3 regions of the Psychrosphaera sp. 1_MG-2023 genome follow, and region 1 is predicted to be linked to each of the others. Evidence: predicted binding sites of a transcription regulator. Region 1 holds the regulator's gene; each other region holds the start of a gene.
The links. Region 1 encodes sigma-54, which starts transcription at its own class of promoters, with help from an activator protein. Its sites were predicted from a motif close to GTTGGCACGNNNNTNGNNT; they were not measured.
Positions count from the first base shown of each region.

Region 2: the regulator sigma-54 is predicted to act here: its motif matches at 2,467-2,485, upstream of Q4575_RS01235 (DUF2884 family protein).
Region 3: the regulator sigma-54 is predicted to act here: its motif matches at 5,310-5,328, upstream of Q4575_RS17175 (nitrate reductase).

Region 1 covers NZ_JAUORW010000019.1:43,858-50,283, forward strand. The annotation lists gene kdsC (3-deoxy-manno-octulosonate-8-phosphatase KdsC) at 1-233, shown strand, start outside; gene lptC (LPS export ABC transporter periplasmic protein LptC) at 233-784, shown strand; gene lptA (lipopolysaccharide transport periplasmic protein LptA) at 784-1,275, shown strand; gene lptB (LPS export ABC transporter ATP-binding protein) at 1,295-2,020, shown strand; gene Q4575_RS16430 (RNA polymerase factor sigma-54) at 2,064-3,554, shown strand; gene hpf (ribosome hibernation promoting factor) at 3,587-3,874, shown strand; gene ptsN (PTS IIA-like nitrogen regulatory protein PtsN) at 3,963-4,412, shown strand; gene rapZ (RNase adapter RapZ) at 4,414-5,274, shown strand; gene Q4575_RS16450 (HPr family phosphocarrier protein) at 5,277-5,549, shown strand; gene mgtE (magnesium transporter) at 5,727-6,426, shown strand, end outside.
Region 2 covers NZ_JAUORW010000001.1:318,317-324,742, reverse strand. The annotation lists gene ttcA (tRNA 2-thiocytidine(32) synthetase TtcA) at 1-493, shown strand, start outside; gene glnS (glutamine--tRNA ligase) at 591-2,261, opposite strand; gene Q4575_RS01235 (DUF2884 family protein) at 2,576-3,361, shown strand; gene Q4575_RS01230 (hypothetical protein) at 3,423-4,046, opposite strand; gene Q4575_RS01225 (LysE family translocator) at 4,198-4,857, opposite strand; gene Q4575_RS01220 (FAD-binding and (Fe-S)-binding domain-containing protein) at 4,857-6,426, opposite strand, start outside.
Region 3 covers NZ_JAUORW010000021.1:41,513-47,938, reverse strand. The annotation lists gene Q4575_RS17185 (glycosyl transferase family protein) at 540-1,523, opposite strand; gene cobA (uroporphyrinogen-III C-methyltransferase) at 1,529-2,419, opposite strand; gene Q4575_RS17175 (nitrate reductase) at 2,431-5,154, opposite strand; gene Q4575_RS17170 (CmpA/NrtA family ABC transporter substrate-binding protein) at 5,477-6,426, opposite strand, start outside.

The sequences.
Region 1 (6,426 bases):
CCGACGAACAAATCGCATACATTGGTGATGATTTTCCAGATGCTCCGGTAATGTTAAAAGTTGGCCTTGCAACCGCTACAGGCGACGCGCACCCATATATCAAAAGCATTGCTCATTTAGTAACGACATTAAATGGTGGACGAGGTTCTGTAAGAGAATTAACCGACCTACTGATCATGGCGAACTATGGTGAAGAGTACATTACCGAGAATATCACCGGAGCAAGTCTATAATGTTAGCCCGTGGCGTTGTTGTTATATTGTTTTTGGGGATCGTTGCCGTTTTATGGCAGCCCAATTTCGCGCCACAATCGCAAATGCCTTTTGACTTTGAAGAAGAACTGATCCCGGAATTTACCGCTAAATTGCTGCATCAAGAGTTGTTTGACTCTAATGGTGAACTGCAGCAAGAAGTGTTTTCACAAAAAATGGAGCACTTTTCAGAGTTGTCCCTAACTCATTTTATTTCACCTGAATTTATAATTTACCAAGATAAAAAACCATTTTGGCGACTCTCCGCACAAATTGGCGACATGCAAGAAGGTATATTAACCTTAGATAAAAATGTCATCATGGTACAACTTGGCGAAAAGTCATTGATCCAAACCATAACAACAAATTTTTTAGAAATTAACTTAGACTCTAACTTGGTAACAACAGACAATCCGATTACGATTACGGGTGATAAATTGACAATTGTTGGGCAAGGTTTGGTTGCAAATTTAACTGAAGGCACGGTGACACTAACTCATCATGTGGAAACGCTGATTAAAGGTAACAAGTAATGACATTCAAGCGACACGCGTATATCGCCACAATATTGGTTGCTCTATTTAGTATGGCCGTTTCGGCAAACAGCGAAGATTTGAAAATAAAATCGGACAATCAAGATCTTAATTACAACAACAATACGATGTATTTTAAAGGTAATGTTGTTGTTTCTCAGGGGCCTATATCAATTAAAGCGGATGAGCTATTTGTCGACACCCAGGACGGCACCGGTGAAAAATTAATTGCCAAAGGCAGTCCGGCTTTATTTACTCAAATCGACGAAGAAAACGGTAACTTAACCGCAAAAGCAAACGAGATTGAATACTTTGTTACAACTCAAACCCTTAAATTAAGTGGCGACGCAAAGTTTAAACAAGGTGGCTCTGAAGTACAAAGTGGCTCGATCGAATTTGACCTTGCTAAAAAGCGCGTAAAAGCGGATGGCGATGCCTCAACGGGTGGTCGAGTTACCACTACGATAAAAACAAAAAAGAAAAACGGCTAACGACGGAATTAATAACTCGATGACTAAATTAATCGCAACACATCTCGCCAAGTCGTATAACAAAAGGCAAGTTGTAAAAGACGTCAGTATTTCAGTAAATGCCGGTGAAGTCGTCGGACTACTTGGGCCAAATGGTGCCGGTAAAACGACAACTTTTTATATGATAGTTGGATTGGTTCCTAACGACAAAGGTAGCATTACACTTAATGATATTGACTTAAGTCACGAACCAATGCATGTTCGTGCTCGTCATGGAATAGGCTATTTACCACAGGAATCTTCGATATTTAGAAAACTTACTGTTTCCCAAAATATCATGGCCGTGTTACAAATGAGAAAGGACATCAATGCCAACCAAAAAGCCGATTTGTTAGATGATCTTATTGGTGAATTTCATATAGAACACATTCGCGATAGTTTAGGTATGGCATTGTCAGGTGGTGAGCGTAGGCGAGTAGAAATTGCAAGAGCGCTGGCTGCGGATCCTAAAATTATATTACTTGACGAACCATTTGCTGGGGTCGACCCTATATCAGTAATTGATATTAAAAAGATTATCCAACAACTCGTCGCAAAAGGGATCGGTGTTTTAATTACCGACCATAATGTACGTGAAACGCTTGATGTATGTGAAAAAGCCTATATCGTGAGTCATGGTGAATTAATCGCAGAAGGTACACCAGAAGAAGTCCTTGCTAGCGAAATCGTGAAAAAAGTTTACTTAGGTGACCAGTTCACTTTGTAATTTAGTGTATAACCATTAATTAGTATAATCTGATTGGAATTAGATGAGACCTTCACTTCAATTAAAAATGGGTCAGCAATTAACAATGACCCCACAATTGCAACAAGCCATAAGGTTGTTGCAGTTATCCTCATTAGAACTCCACCAAGAAATTCAAGAAGCCTTGGATAGCAATCCTCTATTGGACGCAGAAGACGAAAGTTTAAATCACGAAAAAAGCGAACAATCGATAGAAGATGTATTGGGTGAAACGGAAGGTCAAAACAAAACGACCGACGACGATACCGACTGGGCGCAGGAAGAAATAAATACCACTGAAGCACTTCAAACCGAAACCATCAGTGAAGAGATGTCTACGGACACAACATGGGATGACTACATGAGCGCCGCCCCTGCGAGCTCTGGCCCAGCATATGAAGGCGAAGACACAGTCTATCAAGGTGAAACCACTGACAATATTCAAGACCACCTCCGCTGGCAGTTAAACCTTTCTACGTTTACCGAACAAGATCTTGCAATCGCGACCGCCATTATTGACGGCGTCGACGAAAAAGGCTTTTTACGCCTCACCGCTGAGGACATCGTAGAAGCCATTGACATCGAAGATGTGGAAATAGAAGAAGTTGAAGCGGTACTTAAACGTATTCAACTATTCGACCCCGTAGGCGTCGCCTGCAGAGGGTTACAAGAATGCTTGTCGGTGCAATTGAAACAATTTTCAAATGACACGCCATGGAAATTTGAGGCCATAGACGTTATCGACAATTACATCGATTTACTGGCCAATCGTGATTACCGGACTTTACTTAGAAAAACCAAGTTAAAAGAACCCGATCTGAAAGATATTCTAGAACTCATCCAACAACTTAATCCAAATCCTGCAAGTGTCGTTATCAAAGATGAAATCGACTACGTCATTCCCGATGTAACGGTCGTTAAGAAAAAAGGTCGTTGGTTAGTAGAGCTAAATCCAAATTCCATGCCTAAACTAAAAATAAACGAACAATATGCATCGTTGTCAAAAACCTCAAAAAATACCAGTGACACGCAATTTGTACGTTCCCATTTACAAGAAGCTAAATGGTTTATCAAAAGTTTAGAAAGTCGTAACGATACGCTGCTAAAAGTATCAAACTGTATCGTGCAGCAACAGCAGGGATTTTTTGAATATGGCCCAGAAGCCATGAAACCAATGGTTTTGAACGATGTCGCAGAAATGGTCGACATGCATGAATCAACAATTTCTCGTGTGACGACTCAAAAATATATGCACACACCTAGAGGAATTTTTGAACTTAAGTACTTCTTTTCGAGTCATGTAAGTACAGAGAACGGTGGTGAATGTTCTTCCACTGCGATTAGAGCTTTAATCAGAAAGTTAGTTGCGGCGGAAAATCAGGCTAAACCTCTCAGTGATAGTAAAATTGCAGAGATCCTGGCTGACCAAGGTATTCAGGTTGCCAGACGGACTATTGCAAAATACCGGGAATCATTAAATATTCCCCCTTCAAACCAACGAAAACGACTGGTGTAAACACCTCTCTATATCAACAGAAGGAATTTTTTATGCAAATTAATTTAACTTGTCGTCATATAGATTTAACAGAGTCATTAAAAGAATACGTAGATAACAAATTTGCTAAATTAGAGCGTCACTTTGACCATATCAATAATGTCCATGTGATTTTAGACGTTGAAAAACTGAGTCAAATAGCTGAAGCAACCTTACATGTAAACGGTGGTGAATTGTTCGCCACTTCTGAACATAACGATATGTATGCCGCGATTGATAGTTTAATAGATAAGCTAGATCGACAGGTAATAAAACATAAAGAGAAATTGACCCGTCACTGATGGGTTTAAACTAAATAAACGTGACGCTAGGGACGGCGTCACAAACAACACCTTTTGGCGTAAGCAAAAGGTAGGCAGTTAACCAAACATGAATTTAAAATTATTACTTCAACCAGATTGCACCAAAGTTATTGCTGATTGTAAAAGCAAGAAAAAAATACTTGAACATATAGCTGAAATTGCGAGTGCGCAGCTGCCAAATTTATCTAGCATAGATATTTTAGAGAGCTTGATGAACAGAGAAAAGTTGGGCAGCACTGGTATAGGTAACGGAATTGCGATACCACATGGCCGAATAAAAAATTCGAGTAAAGCCGTAGCAGTTCTCTTAGTTACCCACAAAGGAGTGAATTACGATGCGATTGATAAACGACCTGTAGATATATTTTTTGCCCTGTTAGTACCAGAAGATCAATGCGACACTCATCTGGCAACATTGGCATCGATAGCAAAAACCTTTGACAACAAAGATGTTTTACGCAAAATTCGTAGAGCAGAAACAGATTTGGATTTATACAACATAATAGAAGCCGCCTAAAATGCATATTTTTATTGTTAGTGGCCGTTCAGGCTCAGGGAAGACCGTCGTACTGCGAGTGTTAGAAGACCTTGGTTATTACTGTGTAGACAACCTACCAGTAAATCTATTGCCAGCTCTATCGCACAGTCTCAGTCAAAATTATGAACAAGTTGCCGTTAGCATTGATGTTCGGAATATTCCAGAATCCGAGCAAGAGCTAGTCGAAAACCTCGATTTTTTACCTAAAAACGTTAATACAACGGTTTTGTATATTGACGCTAAAGACGAGGTTTTGATCCGTCGTTATAGCGAAACTCGTCGCTTGCACCCATTATCAAAAAAAGAGTCTGGCCTACCTGAGGCAATTCAAGAAGAACGCAAGCTCCTTGATTCTATTGCGACTCGTGCCGATTTGTTTATCGACACGTCAGATTTAAACGTTCACCAACTAACCGAAATGGTGCGCGAAAAAATTCTTGGTAAATCGGAAAAAAACCTCGTAATAACGTTTGAATCTTTCGGTTTCAAATATGGTGTACCAAACGATATCGACTTTGTATTTGATGCACGTTTTTTACCAAATCCACATTGGGAACCTGCTCTGCGGCCTTTAACCGGCCTAGATTTACCCGTAATAGAATTTTTAGAAGCCGAGCCATTGGTTAATAAATTTGTATTCCAAATTAATAACTTTATGTCGACGTGGCTGCCACATTTGGAACGAAACAACCGCAGTTATTTAACCATTGCCATTGGCTGTACTGGCGGAAAACATCGCTCGGTTTACATCGCCGAGGCACTTGCAAACTTATATCGCTCACGTGAAAATGACGTTAAAACGCGCCATCGTGAGATAAGTCGTTATTTGAAGAGTGAATAAACATGGAAATTAGTCGTACCGTTACCATAGAAAACAAACTTGGGTTGCACGCCCGTGCGGCCACCAAACTAGCGCAATTAGCTCAGGGATTTGAAGCAACGGTAACTATTCAACAAGCAGACAAAAAAGCCAATGCCGATAGTGTGATGGCATTGTTGATGTTGGCCAGTAACCAAGGTAAAGATGTGACCGTAATCGCGACGGGTAACGAAGCAAAAGTCGCTGTTGACGCTATCTGCGAGCTCATTAGCAATAAATTTGATGAAGACGAATAATTAGTATTTTGATTGTTTTAACTTAAATAAAAACAATCAGTTGCTATTAAAAAATGTCATTTTGAGTTAATATTGGCGGCGAGACCACACTTAGGTTTACGTTTCCTTTATATATTGGGCCAGCGATTGGCAATATATCCTTTATAGAAAGTAACTTCATCACACACTAAGGGTTTTATGGCAGAGCTTTTAGAGCAAGAATACAACATCCCTATCGAAGAACTTAATACTGCACTTAGCGGCGGTATGTTTGTGCACGTTAGAAACATGTTGGATTCGATGCCTACTTCAGATATCGCTCTGTTACTGCATTCCTCACCACCAAAATCTCGAACCGTAATTTGGCAATTAATCGACTCCAGTATCCAAGGTGAAGTTCTCGAAGAACTGTCTGAAGATGTGCGTAACCCTATCTTACGTAGCATGACCCCAGAAAAAGTCGCTGAAGCTGCCGGTAACTTAGACGACGACGACTTTGCCGAAGTTTTACGTGGTATGCCAGATACGATTTATCGTAAAGTATTAAAAAGTATGGACAAGCGAGACCGCAAACGCGCAGAGCGTGTGTTGTCCTACGAAGAAGATACCGCCGGTGCATTGATGAACACCGACACAATAACTGTACGTCCGGACGTAACGGTGGACGTCATTTTGCGGTATCTGAGATTAAAAGGCGCTTTACCTGAAGCCACCGATTATTTGTATGTCGTGGACAAAGACGAAAAATTTATTGGTGAAGTCTCCCTCGCGGCCTTGTTAACCAGCCAACCGGTTAGCCTAATTTCTGAAGTAATGGAAACCGATTTCGAAGTCATTCCTGCAACGATGGAAGAAACGGAAGTCGCGTCTTTGTTTGAACGGTACGACTGGATTTCAG
Region 2 (6,426 bases), on a different contig from region 1:
TGCAACTAAAATTGCTTTGGGTCATCACCGAGACGATATTTTAGAAACTATGTTTTTGAACATGTTTCACGGTGGTAAATTAAAATCTATGCCGCCAAAGTTAAAAAGTGATAATAAAGAACATGTTGTCATTCGTCCGCTTGCGTACGCAAAAGAGAAAGACATTCAACGTTTTGCCGACGCTAAACAATTCCCTATCATTCCATGTAATCTTTGTGGCTCACAAGAAAACCTGCAGAGACAAAACATTAAAGAGATGTTAAACAGTTGGGACAAACAATTCCCGGGCCGCATTGAAAGTATGTTTAAAGCATTGCAAAATGTTGTTCCAAGTCACCTTGCTGACAATGAATTATATGATTTTAAAACCTTAAGTCAGGAAGTAGATGAAGGTGATATTGCGTTTGATGCACCTGAAATTCCTTCGTTTGTAATTGACGAAGATGTGATGGATGATGACAGCACAGTCACTCAATTTGTTGAATTAAGTTAGAGACAATAAAAAAGCCACTGTAAAGTGGCTTTTTTGATCTATTTGCAACCGTTATCGCATCGCTGAAGTTAAACCTTATCAGGCAATAAAGTAGTATTTATTTGGGCTCAATTTTAGCCCAAGAATCACGTAAACCGACAGTCTTGTTAAATACTAAATTTCCGGCTTCATTCTTAGTACCATCGTTACAGAAATAACCTAATCGTTCAAACTGGAATGCTTGCTGAGCTTGGCTTTCAAGTAAACTTGGTTCGATAAATCCGTTGCGGATAATTAATGAGTCTGGATTTAAGATCTCATCAATTGATTCTGCAGCCGCTGGATTTGGAACGGTAAATAGACGGTCATAATCTCGAATTTCGGCTGGAACACCTTCGCTCGCTGACACCCAATGGATCACGCCTTTAGCCTTGCGGCCATCCGCAGGCAACTTACCTAACGTAGTATCGTCATAAGTACAATAAATTGTCGTGATTTCGCCGTTTTCATCTTTATCACAGCGTTCTGCTTTGACGAAATAAGCATTACGTAAACGAACTTCCTTACCAATGACTAGACGTTTGTATTTTTTGTTGGCTTCCTCACGAAAATCTTCGCGTTCAATAAATACTTCACGAGTAAATGGCAATTTACGACTGCCCATGTCTTCGTTGTTGGGATGATTTGGTGCGTCTAACCATTCAACACTGTCAGTTGGGTAGTTTTCGATAACCACTTTTATCGGATCTAAAACAGCCATTGCGCGAGGTGCATTTTCATTTAGGTCATCTCGGATACAGGCTTCTAACATGCCCATTTCGACCGTGTTTTCCATCTTAGTCACACCAATACGTTGGCAAAACTCTTGAATAGCTGCTGCCGTATACCCTCTACGACGTAAACCCGCAATAGTTGGCATTCTAGGGTCATCCCAGCCACTCACGTAATTTTCTGTTACTAACGTATTTAGCTTACGTTTACTCATCATCGTGTATTCAAGGTTTAGTCTTGAAAACTCATATTGATGTGGGCGCGAATCTATAGTGATATTATCCAAAACCCAGTCGTAAAGACGACGATTATCTTGGAATTCTAGCGTACATAAAGAATGCGTAATGTTTTCAATCGCATCAGAAATACAGTGAGTAAAATCGTACATTGGGTAAATGCACCATTTGTCGCCAGTTTGGTGATGATTAGCATATCGAATACGATAAATAACAGGATCACGCATACACATGAAGCTGCTCGACATATCTATTTTAGCTCGTAAGCAGCACTCACCTTCTTTGTATTTCCCATCGCGCATATCATGAAAATGTTTGAGGTTTTCCTCAATGGATACGTCGCGATATGGGCTGTTTTTACCTGGTGATGTAAGCGTACCTCGCATTGAGCGAATTTCTTCTTGATTAGAAAACTCTACATACGCGAGGCCTTTGGAGATGAGTTCTTCTGCAAAACCAAAAAGCTGGTCAAAATAATTAGAAGAATAGCGGACTTCATCGTGCCACTGATAGCCTAACCAGTTAACGTCTTTTTTTATGGCATTTACGTAATCAATGTCTTCTTTTTCAGGATTTGTATCATCAAATCGTAAGTTACAAAAACCGTTATAGTCTTTTGCAATACCGAAATTAAGCACAATAGATTTTGCATGCCCGATGTGCAAATAACCGTTTGGTTCTGGCGGAAAACGGGTATGAGTTGTTTGATGTTTTCCTGCTTCTAAATCTGCATCAATTATATTTCTGATAAAGTTCGTCGGACGAGCTTGCATCTCTGCCATTGATAGTGCCTTTTTAACTAAATAATTGCCAAGAGTATACCACTGCTGGTATTAAGTATGCCAAGTGTAAATAGTTCATTAGCTGATATTTTAAGCACTTAACAAAATTAACCAGTTTTTGACAAAAATCACCAACTCATCTACGTTTTTTGTTTAATGTAAATCACTGAATATTTTTATCTTATTGTAATTAATGTGTTTTTTAGTTGGCATTAAGATTGCCTTTAAAGTCATTATTAAACTAAATATGTCGCGTTAATGTTATCGTTTGCGACAATCACTAAATTGCACCATTTTTTATTAAAGGAAACATTATGAAACTATTGGCCCTAACGACACTTGTCGCAGCAACTCTTTTTGTCTCACCCTATTCTCAAGCTGCCAATGTATCTATGGATAATCATTGTGATCTTGAATTAAACAATGCGCTAACAATTACGCCAAAGCATATTCTTATCAAAAATGAAGATGAAACTCTTATCGACATCTATGACGATAAAATGGTATTTGTCAGAGGCGATTTAATCGAATTAGACAGCAAACAGCAAAAACTTGTAACAGAATATGCAGCGTCGTTGCGTGCGGCCATTCCAGAGATTGGTGAAATTGCAATCGAAGCCGTTGATATAGCGTTTCAAGGTATACAAGCGGCGTTTGGCCAAATGCCTGAAAATTCTAAATTAAGCAGTAAATTTGATGAAATAAAGACAAAGATAAAAGATAAGTATGAAAGTGAAGACAGCCATTATTCGTTTTCTAATGGAGAATTTAATCATCAGATTGACGGCAGTGGTATAGACGAATCTGTGGAAGAGTTAATGGAAGATATGATCCCTAGCTTAATTGGTGGCCTTATCTCTAATATTGGTAACTCTATTGCAAATGGAGAATCGTCTTTTAGCGATTTAGATAATCTAGATGACCGTATTGAACAAGAAATAGAATCACGAGCGGATGAAATTGAAATAAAGGCCAACAAGTTTTGTGAAAAATTAAAACTGGTCGATAAAATGGAAGATGAATTAACGGCGTCAAATAGTAAATTTGCTAACTTTGATTTAATCAAAATTAATGAAAATGACGATTACGAAGACCGCTAAATAGCTTGTCCTACGATATAAATAAACGAGGAGCGTTACTCATCGTTTATGATCATTTAATTTACCCCGCATCAGCTAGAAGACTTGTTATTAACAAGTCTTCTATTTTTCGTAAGTTAACAACTTCAAAATCAATATAATGTAGCTTGTTTACGACAACTGACAATTGGTTATGCTCTAAGTAGCAATCTAACGACACACGTTTGTTAAAATCAATTTCAGGGAAGCTGTTAGATTTGCATATAAAGGTGAGGTTAGGTGTTTTTCGTTTCGTACAGGTCTTGTCAGTAGGTATGGTATCTACTGTTTGATTAAACATCGCAGTTACATTTACTAAGTTGGCTTTGTTATGAAGTTTTTTAAATACAAAATCGGTGAGTTCCGTTGTAACGAATATGACTGGTTTAATATGATGTTGGTAGCGGTTAACTAAATACAAACCATCTAATTCTGTCAATTGATCCAGTCGTGTTTTTACGTCCACATAGGCGTTAAGATCGTTAAATAATGCAATAGACAATAATTTTGTTAACGTTTCAAGTTGACTTAAAGATGTGCTTTGCGCTAACAGGAAATCTGTAAAAGAAGTTATGTTAGTTAACGGGACTGATAGATGCCCTGCGCTATGAGACTTTGCTTTTACCATATCGTAATGGTAATTGAGTAACACTGCTTGATTTGCCATGGGGTTGCCTAAAACCTTAGCCAATACATAAACAACGTAATAAATAAGTTTGTTGTCTCACTTCGTTGCAGTTTGGCGGGTAAGTTCACTACTGCATAAAAATCATACAATAGTGGTGCCAACATCTCAGCCAAATATCTATCTTATTAATTTAGAATAGATATTTTGTGATTATTTCACTGTAGGTAATTTTAACGGCTAATAAGATCAATACCCACCCCATTACTCTGTCAAAAATATAGGCATGTCCGTTAAAAAATTCACGAACTTTTGGTCGAGTTAATATTAGTGATAAAAAACAAAACCACGCGGTTGTTGCTAATGCGAGATAAACGCCATATAACCCTTTAATAATTAATGGTGTTTCAGCGCTGACGACAACGGTAAACAACGAGAGAAAAAATATGGTTGCTTTCGGATTAAGGCCGTTTGTTAGAAAACCTAAGTAAAACGCCCTTTTTCCACTAATTTCTACAACGTTATTGTCAATTACCTGTTCGTTAGTTTTAACATTTTTAGATGAACGAATAGCACCAAAACCCAAGTACAACAAAAAACCTGACGCAAAAAGAATTAGAAGATCATACAACCAAGGTGTTGAACTGATAATAAGCCCAATGCCCATTAATGCATACGCTACATGAATGAATATCGCAGTACCAACACCAAGACTGGTGATAATCGCTATCCGTTTACCATAGTTAATAGAATGTTTTAACACGATTGCAAAGTCTGGTCCTGGACTGGCAACTGCAAAAAAGTGGGCTGTTGCAATCGTTAAAAACTCTATTAAAAGACTAGAACTGTCCATTAACTTAACACTTTATCTAACATTTGAATTGGATGACTTAGTTCGACACCATCAAGACGTTTAACTTGGCTTCGACAAGAGAATCCTGTCGCCAAAATAAGTTCTGGCTTCTCCTGCGCAACTGCATGTTTCCAACTTAAGTTATAAATTGTTTTTGACGTTTCTTGATGTTGTTTTTCATGCCCAAATGTTCCTGCCATACCACAACACCCCGTGTTTCTGATATTAAGGTTGAGGCCAACTTTGTTAAAAATACTCACCCAATGTTTTTCAACGCCATTGATTATCGACTTTTCTGTACAATGCGCTAATAACGTGTAGGTGGCTTGACTTTGCAGGCTTGGTGTTACCTCAACTTCCACATCGACGTCCTTTAACCATTCGCTTAGTACCATGACATCAAATTTTACCGCGTCTTTACCGAGAGCTTTTACGTATTCATCACGATAGGCAAATACTAAAGAAGCATCTAGACCAATCATCGGTATGTTGTGCTGTGCAACTTTATTAAAAAACGTTGTGGCTTTAGCCGCGATACGTGCAAATTTAGAAACAAACCCTTTAACGTGGGCTGGTTTACCATTGGCATAAAAAGGTAAAACAATTGGCAAATATCCAAGTTTTGTTAGGACTGAAACAGTATCAACAACTAAGCTACTTTCATAAGCACTGGTAAATGGGTCTTGAACGATAAAAACAGCACGTTGTTTTTGTTGTTCGCTAAGCGCATTTACCCGTTCAGGTGAATACCAATTTTCATTGGCAATCGCTTTTCTTAAATTGTCGCCAAACTTAGGCGCATCAACATACCCAACAAGGTTACGCGTTACCCAGGTGCTAATCGGATTGTGCATAATTAGGTTGCCAACAGATGGCGTTCTACTAAGTAAAGGTAATAACCCTTCTACGTTAGCCACAAGGTGATCGCTAATTGGTCTTAGATATCGTGAATAATACGCTTCGATAAATTTAGTTCGGAACGTGGGCACGTCAACTTTAATTGGACAGGCTGTTGTACAGGCTTTACATGCTAAACATTCGTCCATACTAGCTTTAACTTCATGGTTAAAGTCGTAGTTGCCGAGTTTTGCCCCAGCGGTTCTAAATACCTTATATGGGAATGTTAAAAGCTGCGTAAAACCAGTGCGATACATTTCCCGGTTATCAGCACTAAACGTATTGCCTTGTAATCTGAGCCATTCACGCATTAATGAAGCTCGTCCTTTTGGTGAGTAACGACGGTCGTTACTCGCTTTATAAGAAGGACACATTGGCGATGATGTATCGTAGTTAAAACATTGCCCATTACCATTGCAATTAACGGTGGTTTCAAACTCTGTTTTTATTTCAATTGGAATTTGTTTATCAAATGAAGCGCGTTTTACCGCATCAACCGAAACCATCTTGTCTGTCGATTTGTATGGTGTACAAATTTTACCCGGGTTCAGTCTGTTTTGTGGGTCAAACTGCGCTTTAATTTTTTGAACTTCAGCGAATAACTTTTCGCCAAAAAATGCAGGGCCATATTCACTACGATAGCCTTTACCATGTTCACCCCACATTAAACCA
Region 3 (6,426 bases), on a different contig from region 1:
AGTTACATAGATAAATTGCGCAGACACCCACCGAAAAAATAACGTAGACACCCACTCCAGCTTTACCTCTCATAGCCAGATAAATAACTCGGACGCAAACCGATAAGTTGCATGGACACCCACTGATAAGTTACATGGATAAATTGCGCAGACACCCACCGAAAAAATAACGTAGACACCCACACCAGCTTTACCTCTCATAGCCAGATAAATAACTCAGACACAAACCGATAAGTTGCATGGACACCCACTCTAGCTTTGCCTCTCAGAGCCAAACAAAATAACGCAGACACCCACTCCAGCTTTACTTCTCAGAGCCAGATAAATAACTCAGACACAAACCGATAAGTTACAGGGACACCCACTGAATCCAAAGAAGTTCTTAGTTCTTAGTTCTTAGTTCTTAGTTCTTAGTTCTTAGGTCTTAGGTCTTAGGTCTTAGGAAGATTTTTCCGTCCAAAAACGACAAAACAGAGCCTAGGCTCTGTTTTTGGATAACTTTTCAAATGATTTTTAACTTAATATGTCTTTTTTGAGTTTCAACTAAAAAACCGCGATTTATCGCGACGCTCCCACAGTTGATTAGCCATAATATGTGCTTCTTCAACACTGACTTGTTCTGTCAAAACCAAATAACTTGTTAGTGTGCCTAACACGGCTTGCTTACCGTATTCAGAATCGAGTTTGCCCTGCCACATTTGTTTGAGTTCAATTGGGTTTAGCTCTTTTGGTTTAATTTGCCAATTCTCTAGGTACGCCGGGTATTCAACTTGTTTTTGTTCGCCACCAACAAACATAAATTGTACAAAAGGACGCTCTGGGTTTACCTCAACTTCACCGCCCTCTCCTCGAATACATGACATTTGTTTATCACCTAGAATTTCAGCTACCTTTGCGTGTCGCTCATCAAAGTGGCGATGAAAAACCCCATGATAACTGCTTTTTCCTTGACTAGGATTGAGGATCCTTGCCAAAGTATTTGCAGGCGATCGCAAGCTAAATAACTTACGCATTTGGATGAGTCTATCTAATGCCGGATTTACAACATCCAAATCCATGTAAGCAAAGCCATTTTCATCTAACATTTTGTTTGCTTGTATGGGATCTTTTGCAACAACTAAGCCTAAAGTTTCAAGTACTTCAGACAAATACAGCCTGTTTGACTCAGGTTCTTTAGTCCCATGCAGAAATACACGTTTGCCATTTTGAGCCAAACACATTACCGCCAATAAAAACCAAGGTAAATGGCGTCTTTTACCGGCGTAACACCCTAAATCTAGGTCGACATCTAAATTGTTTAACCCCGCAAGGTTATACTCTCGACAGGCTTTAACAAATCCGGCTAACTCTTCGGCTGATTCTTCCCGCACCCTCAACAACATTAAAAACGCACCAGCTTGTTCTGGCTCTATCTCGTTCGCTAGAAATAGTTTGAATGCTTGATATGACTCATCAACAGACAAGTAACGTCCTGCGCGTTTGCCTCGACCAATAATTTTTATGTACTGACTAAATTCGTTCACTAAATTTAAGCTACTTGTTGTTGTTTCGACTGCGTTAGCAAATCGACATTGACGTTAGCCCTATAATTTATCGCGTCACCCACGACAATTAAAGCAGGACCGACAATATTTTCAGAATTTAATACATTACCGATGCTTTTTAGATCAGAAACGTAGGTTTTATGTTCAGCTGTTGTCCCTTGGTCGATAATGGCCATTGGCGTTTCGCTCGACTTACCGTGTGAAATAAGTTGCTGTGCGATGTGCTCAACCTTGTTTAACCCCATATAGAAGACGAGTGTATCGCTTGAGTCAGCGTAATTCTGCCAATCAGATTCTATATCTTCACTTTTAAAATGCGCGGTAATAAATCGTACCGAATGGGCGCATTCGCGATGCGTTAAAGGTATGCCAGACCATGCACCACATCCTGACGCAGCTGTAATACCTGGAACAATAGCAAAGTCGATATTTAGCTTTTGCAGATGCTCAACTTCTTCGGCCGCTCGACCAAATATGGACGGGTCGCCGCCTTTGAGTCGCACGACATTTTTGCCTTGTAGGGCAAATTCAGACATACGTTCACATATTTCCTGCTGCGTCATACTGTGGCGGCCACATTTTTTACCAACAAAAACGCGTTCCACATGTTTTGGGATCATATTGACAATTTCGGGACTAACCAACCAATCATATAAAACAACATCGGTTTCTTGAATTAAGCGGTATGCTTTAAGAGTCAATAATTCTGCATCACCTGGACCGGAGCCAACTAAATATACGTCGCCAATAGGCTTACGAACCGAGTTGTGTGCCGCTTTCTGTTTTGTTGTCCATTTTCCAGCATTCATTCTATTAAATGGAAAATTAAGTAAACGAAGCATAAAAGGTAAGTTAAATAGTTTAGTTGTTGTCATAAATACTCCGTTTATATCTCTAATACAGGAATGGCTTCAGATTCAAATCGACTCTGAGTTAATTGTGGCTGTCCATGTTGTTTGATCAGGGTTTTGAGTTCACTTTTACATGAACCGCAATTGGTGCCGCACTTCAAACGTTCGCCTAATTTTTCAACTGAGTTATCACCTTCACTTACTATCGCGTCGACAATTTGATTTTCGCCGACTTTATAACAGCTACATATCGTTTTGCCGTTGATAAAATCAGCGCCAGGCACTGCACGTAGCACTCGATTTATTTGTTCAGCTGACACTTCTTCTTGTTGAAAAAGACTATCAACCCAGTCGCTGTTTATTTCCGTTTTGTATTGCGCGAAAAACCCAACAAAAACCAAACGGTTATCTTTAATACATAAAGCAGTTGCAATACCGCTTTGGCTATTTTCAAAATAACTCCAATTGCCTTCAATAGCCGTTAAATCTCGACTCCAGAACATTGGGCCTTCTATTTTATTAGCTGTCGCGCAGGCATATTCAAAGCCAGACTGAATGGTGTTTTTTGCCCAATAATCAGACTCAATGAGCATCTCTTCCAAACAAAACAATTGCATGAATTGACCCACCGGTGCTTTTTCAATATTCGCTACGGTGAACTTACTTTCAGGTTGCCCTGAGATCGGATCTACAAACGAACCGTATAGTTTGGCGATATTTGCAGTTGGCGCACTCAGCTTATTCCAATGAATTGGCGTAAAGAGTTGCCCGACTTTGAGGCCATCATCAACTTTCACTGGCACTAAAACCTCACCAAACTCGCTCGTCACCTTCACTAAGTTGCCGTCGGTTAAACCTTCCTTTGTTAAGTCTGTGCTGTGCATTGCGATAAAAGGTTCTTTTGTGTGTTTAGCCAAAGAAGCTGATTTACCTGTACGTGTCATCGTATGCCAATGGTCTCGAACTCTTCCTGAATTCACGCCATAGGGGTATAACGCACTCGCTTTTTGTTGTGGCAATTTGGCTTCAACAGCGACAAAATTGGCTTTGCCACTTGGTGTATAAAATGTATTGTCGGCAAATATATGCTGACAACCATTTGGATATCTTGTGTTAACTGGCCATTGAACGGGCTGTAATGCGTCATACTCAGCTTCACTTAAAGACGCTAATCCGGAAATATCAAAGTCGCGGACAGCGTAACTTTCAGACCCATTTTTGTAGCCAGATAAGCCTGCATGTTCGACAAATATTTCAGCTGGGTGTTGATAAGTAAATGCGTCTTCAAAACCCATTTTTACCGCAATATCTGAAATGATCTGCCAATCGTGACGAGTTTCACCTGGGGCTGCTAAAATGCCTCGTTGACGTGAAATACGTCGTTCTGAATTAGTGACAGTACCATCTTTCTCGCCCCACGTTGTCGCTGGTAATTTAACATCTGCAAAGTCCATAGTATCTGTATCTGCCATGCAATCAGATACAACGACTAATTCGCAGGTTTTAAGTGCAGTTTCAATTTCGTTTCGATTTGGCAGACTCACCATGGGATTGGTGGCCATAATCCAGACGGCTTTAATTTCACCTTTAGCCATTTTATCAAACATTTCCACCGCTTTAGGGCCATATTCGTTACATATAGTAGGTGAGTCCCAATAACTTTGTACTAAATCACGATGACTTTCATCTTCGATATTCATATGAGCGGCTAACATATTTGCTAATCCACCAACTTCTCTGCCGCCCATTGCATTAGGTTGTCCAGTAATTGAAAATGGACCGGAGCCCAAATGTCCCAACTTACCAGTCGCCAAATGACAATTAATAATGGCATTACATTTATCCACCCCTTGGCTTGATTGATTAACACCTTGTGAATAAAACGTTACCGCTGTTGGAGTTTGGCAAAAGGCATTAAAAAAAAGTAGGAGATCACTTTCTTGAAGCTCACAGAAGGTAGCTGTTGTTGCCACTGTCCACGACGAAACAGACTCAGCTGTAAGGTCAAAACCTTCACAATAGCGCTCGACATAATCCCTATTCACCCCACCATTATTAATGATGTAATTAAGCATCCCCATAAACAATGCGACATCTGTACCCGGTTTAACCGGTAAAAACAGATCAGCTAATTCAGCCGTCGCACTGCGTCTTGGGTCAATAACCACAACTTTCATATTTGGGTTGTCTTTTTTGGCCTGTTCCATTCGCTGAAATAAAATGGGGTGAGTCCATGCTGCGTTTGATCCGACCAAAATAAGTAAGTCTGTTGCGGATAAGTCTTCATAGCTGCATGGCACCGTATCTGAACCAAATGCACGTTTATAGCCTGCAACGGCAGATGACATACATAATCGAGAGTTTGTATCGATATTTGCTGAGCCGATATAACCTTTCATTAGCTTATTTGCGACGTAATAATCTTCCGTTAAAATTTGACCAGATACATAGAAAGCAACTGCTTGTGGACCGTGTTCAGCAATAATTTTCTTAAATCCGTTAGCAACAACGTCTGTGGCATGGTCCCAGGTGGTACGTTCTCCATTAACTTCTGGATACAATAACCGACCTTCCAAATCTGTAGTTTCAGCTAAATTAGAGCCTTTTACACAAAGCTTACCGAAGTTCGCCTGATGCTGTTTGCTGCCACTTACTGCAGTTAACTGACCGTTAACAATAGTTGCATCCACACCACAACCAACCCCGCAGTATGGGCAAGTAGTTTGGCAAACTTTCTGTTCAAATTGTTGTACTGACATTTTTTACTCACAAAAAAGGCGCGACGGTTTTCACCGTAGCGCCTTTGCTTAATTTTATTAGCTTCTCAACACTGAGAAGTCGAGGTCGAAGTGTTGTTTTCGACGTCTTGAAAATTATTTTATATTCTATGTACTCAAAATTTATACATTTATATAAACAAGTTACGTGCCAGCATCTGCTTTATTCTTTATTCTCTACAAGCCACTGTAAATACTGGAGTTTAGGGCACTATAGGTAAAGGTGACTTTGTTCAAGACAGAAAAAAACGCACTACTTGGGTGCGTTTTTTTTATCATCACTTATTAGCTTCACCTAAATGGTTCAACTGTTCCGTAAGGCCAACATCGATTCATATAAGTCATTTCGATAAACATTATTAACAACTTCATTAAGTTGGGTATCTGTCCAATCGCCTAACTGCCCTGCACCTTTCATTTTCTCTATCAAGAACATGCCTTGCTCAACAATCGGTTGATTGGTATTACTCCGAAAAAACTGATTGTAGCCAGGTATATCTCTTGGTGGTGCTCCTTTCGCGGTAATACAACTACCAATCAAACTTGGCGCGATTACATCAACGGGCGCATCTAAATATTGTTGCAGGATAATGGCTGTTTCAAATCGATTTGCAACTGACTCTAACCATTCGCAAGCTTGTTGTACTGCAGCGAGTAATGCCAAATAGGTATTGGGGTTAGTCTCTTGCCATTCCTTAGTTACGGCCAACACTTTTTCCGGGGCTTCCTGCCATATGTCACTCGAAGTCGTGACTGTTTCGCCAATACCACCTCGAACCGCTTGGGCGTTCCACGGAGTACCGACACAAAAACCATCGATGTCATTATTTTGCAATGCCGTGGTCATACTTGTCGGTGGAATAATGATCAATTCAACATCTTTGTTAGGTGTAATATCACCTGATATCAACCAATCTCTTAGTTGATAAAAATGACAAGAGTAAGGGTAAACAGACGCTATTTTTAATACCTCACCCGACTGGTCTATGACCCTTTTAAGCCACTTTGCTTCAAGCGGCAGTGGTGGAGTTATTCCGTTATTTAACTCCCTAACTTTATCCATCAAGGCTGTCGATAACGTTACACCGTTACCATTCATGCTCAAGTTAAAGGCATTAATGACCTCACATTTTGGTCCATTTAAACCTAACGAACTAGCAATTGGCATCGGTGCTAAGACCTGCGCCGCGTCTAATAAACCAGCGTTTAACCTATCTCTTACCGTCGCCCAAGAATACTGAACATGCAATGAAA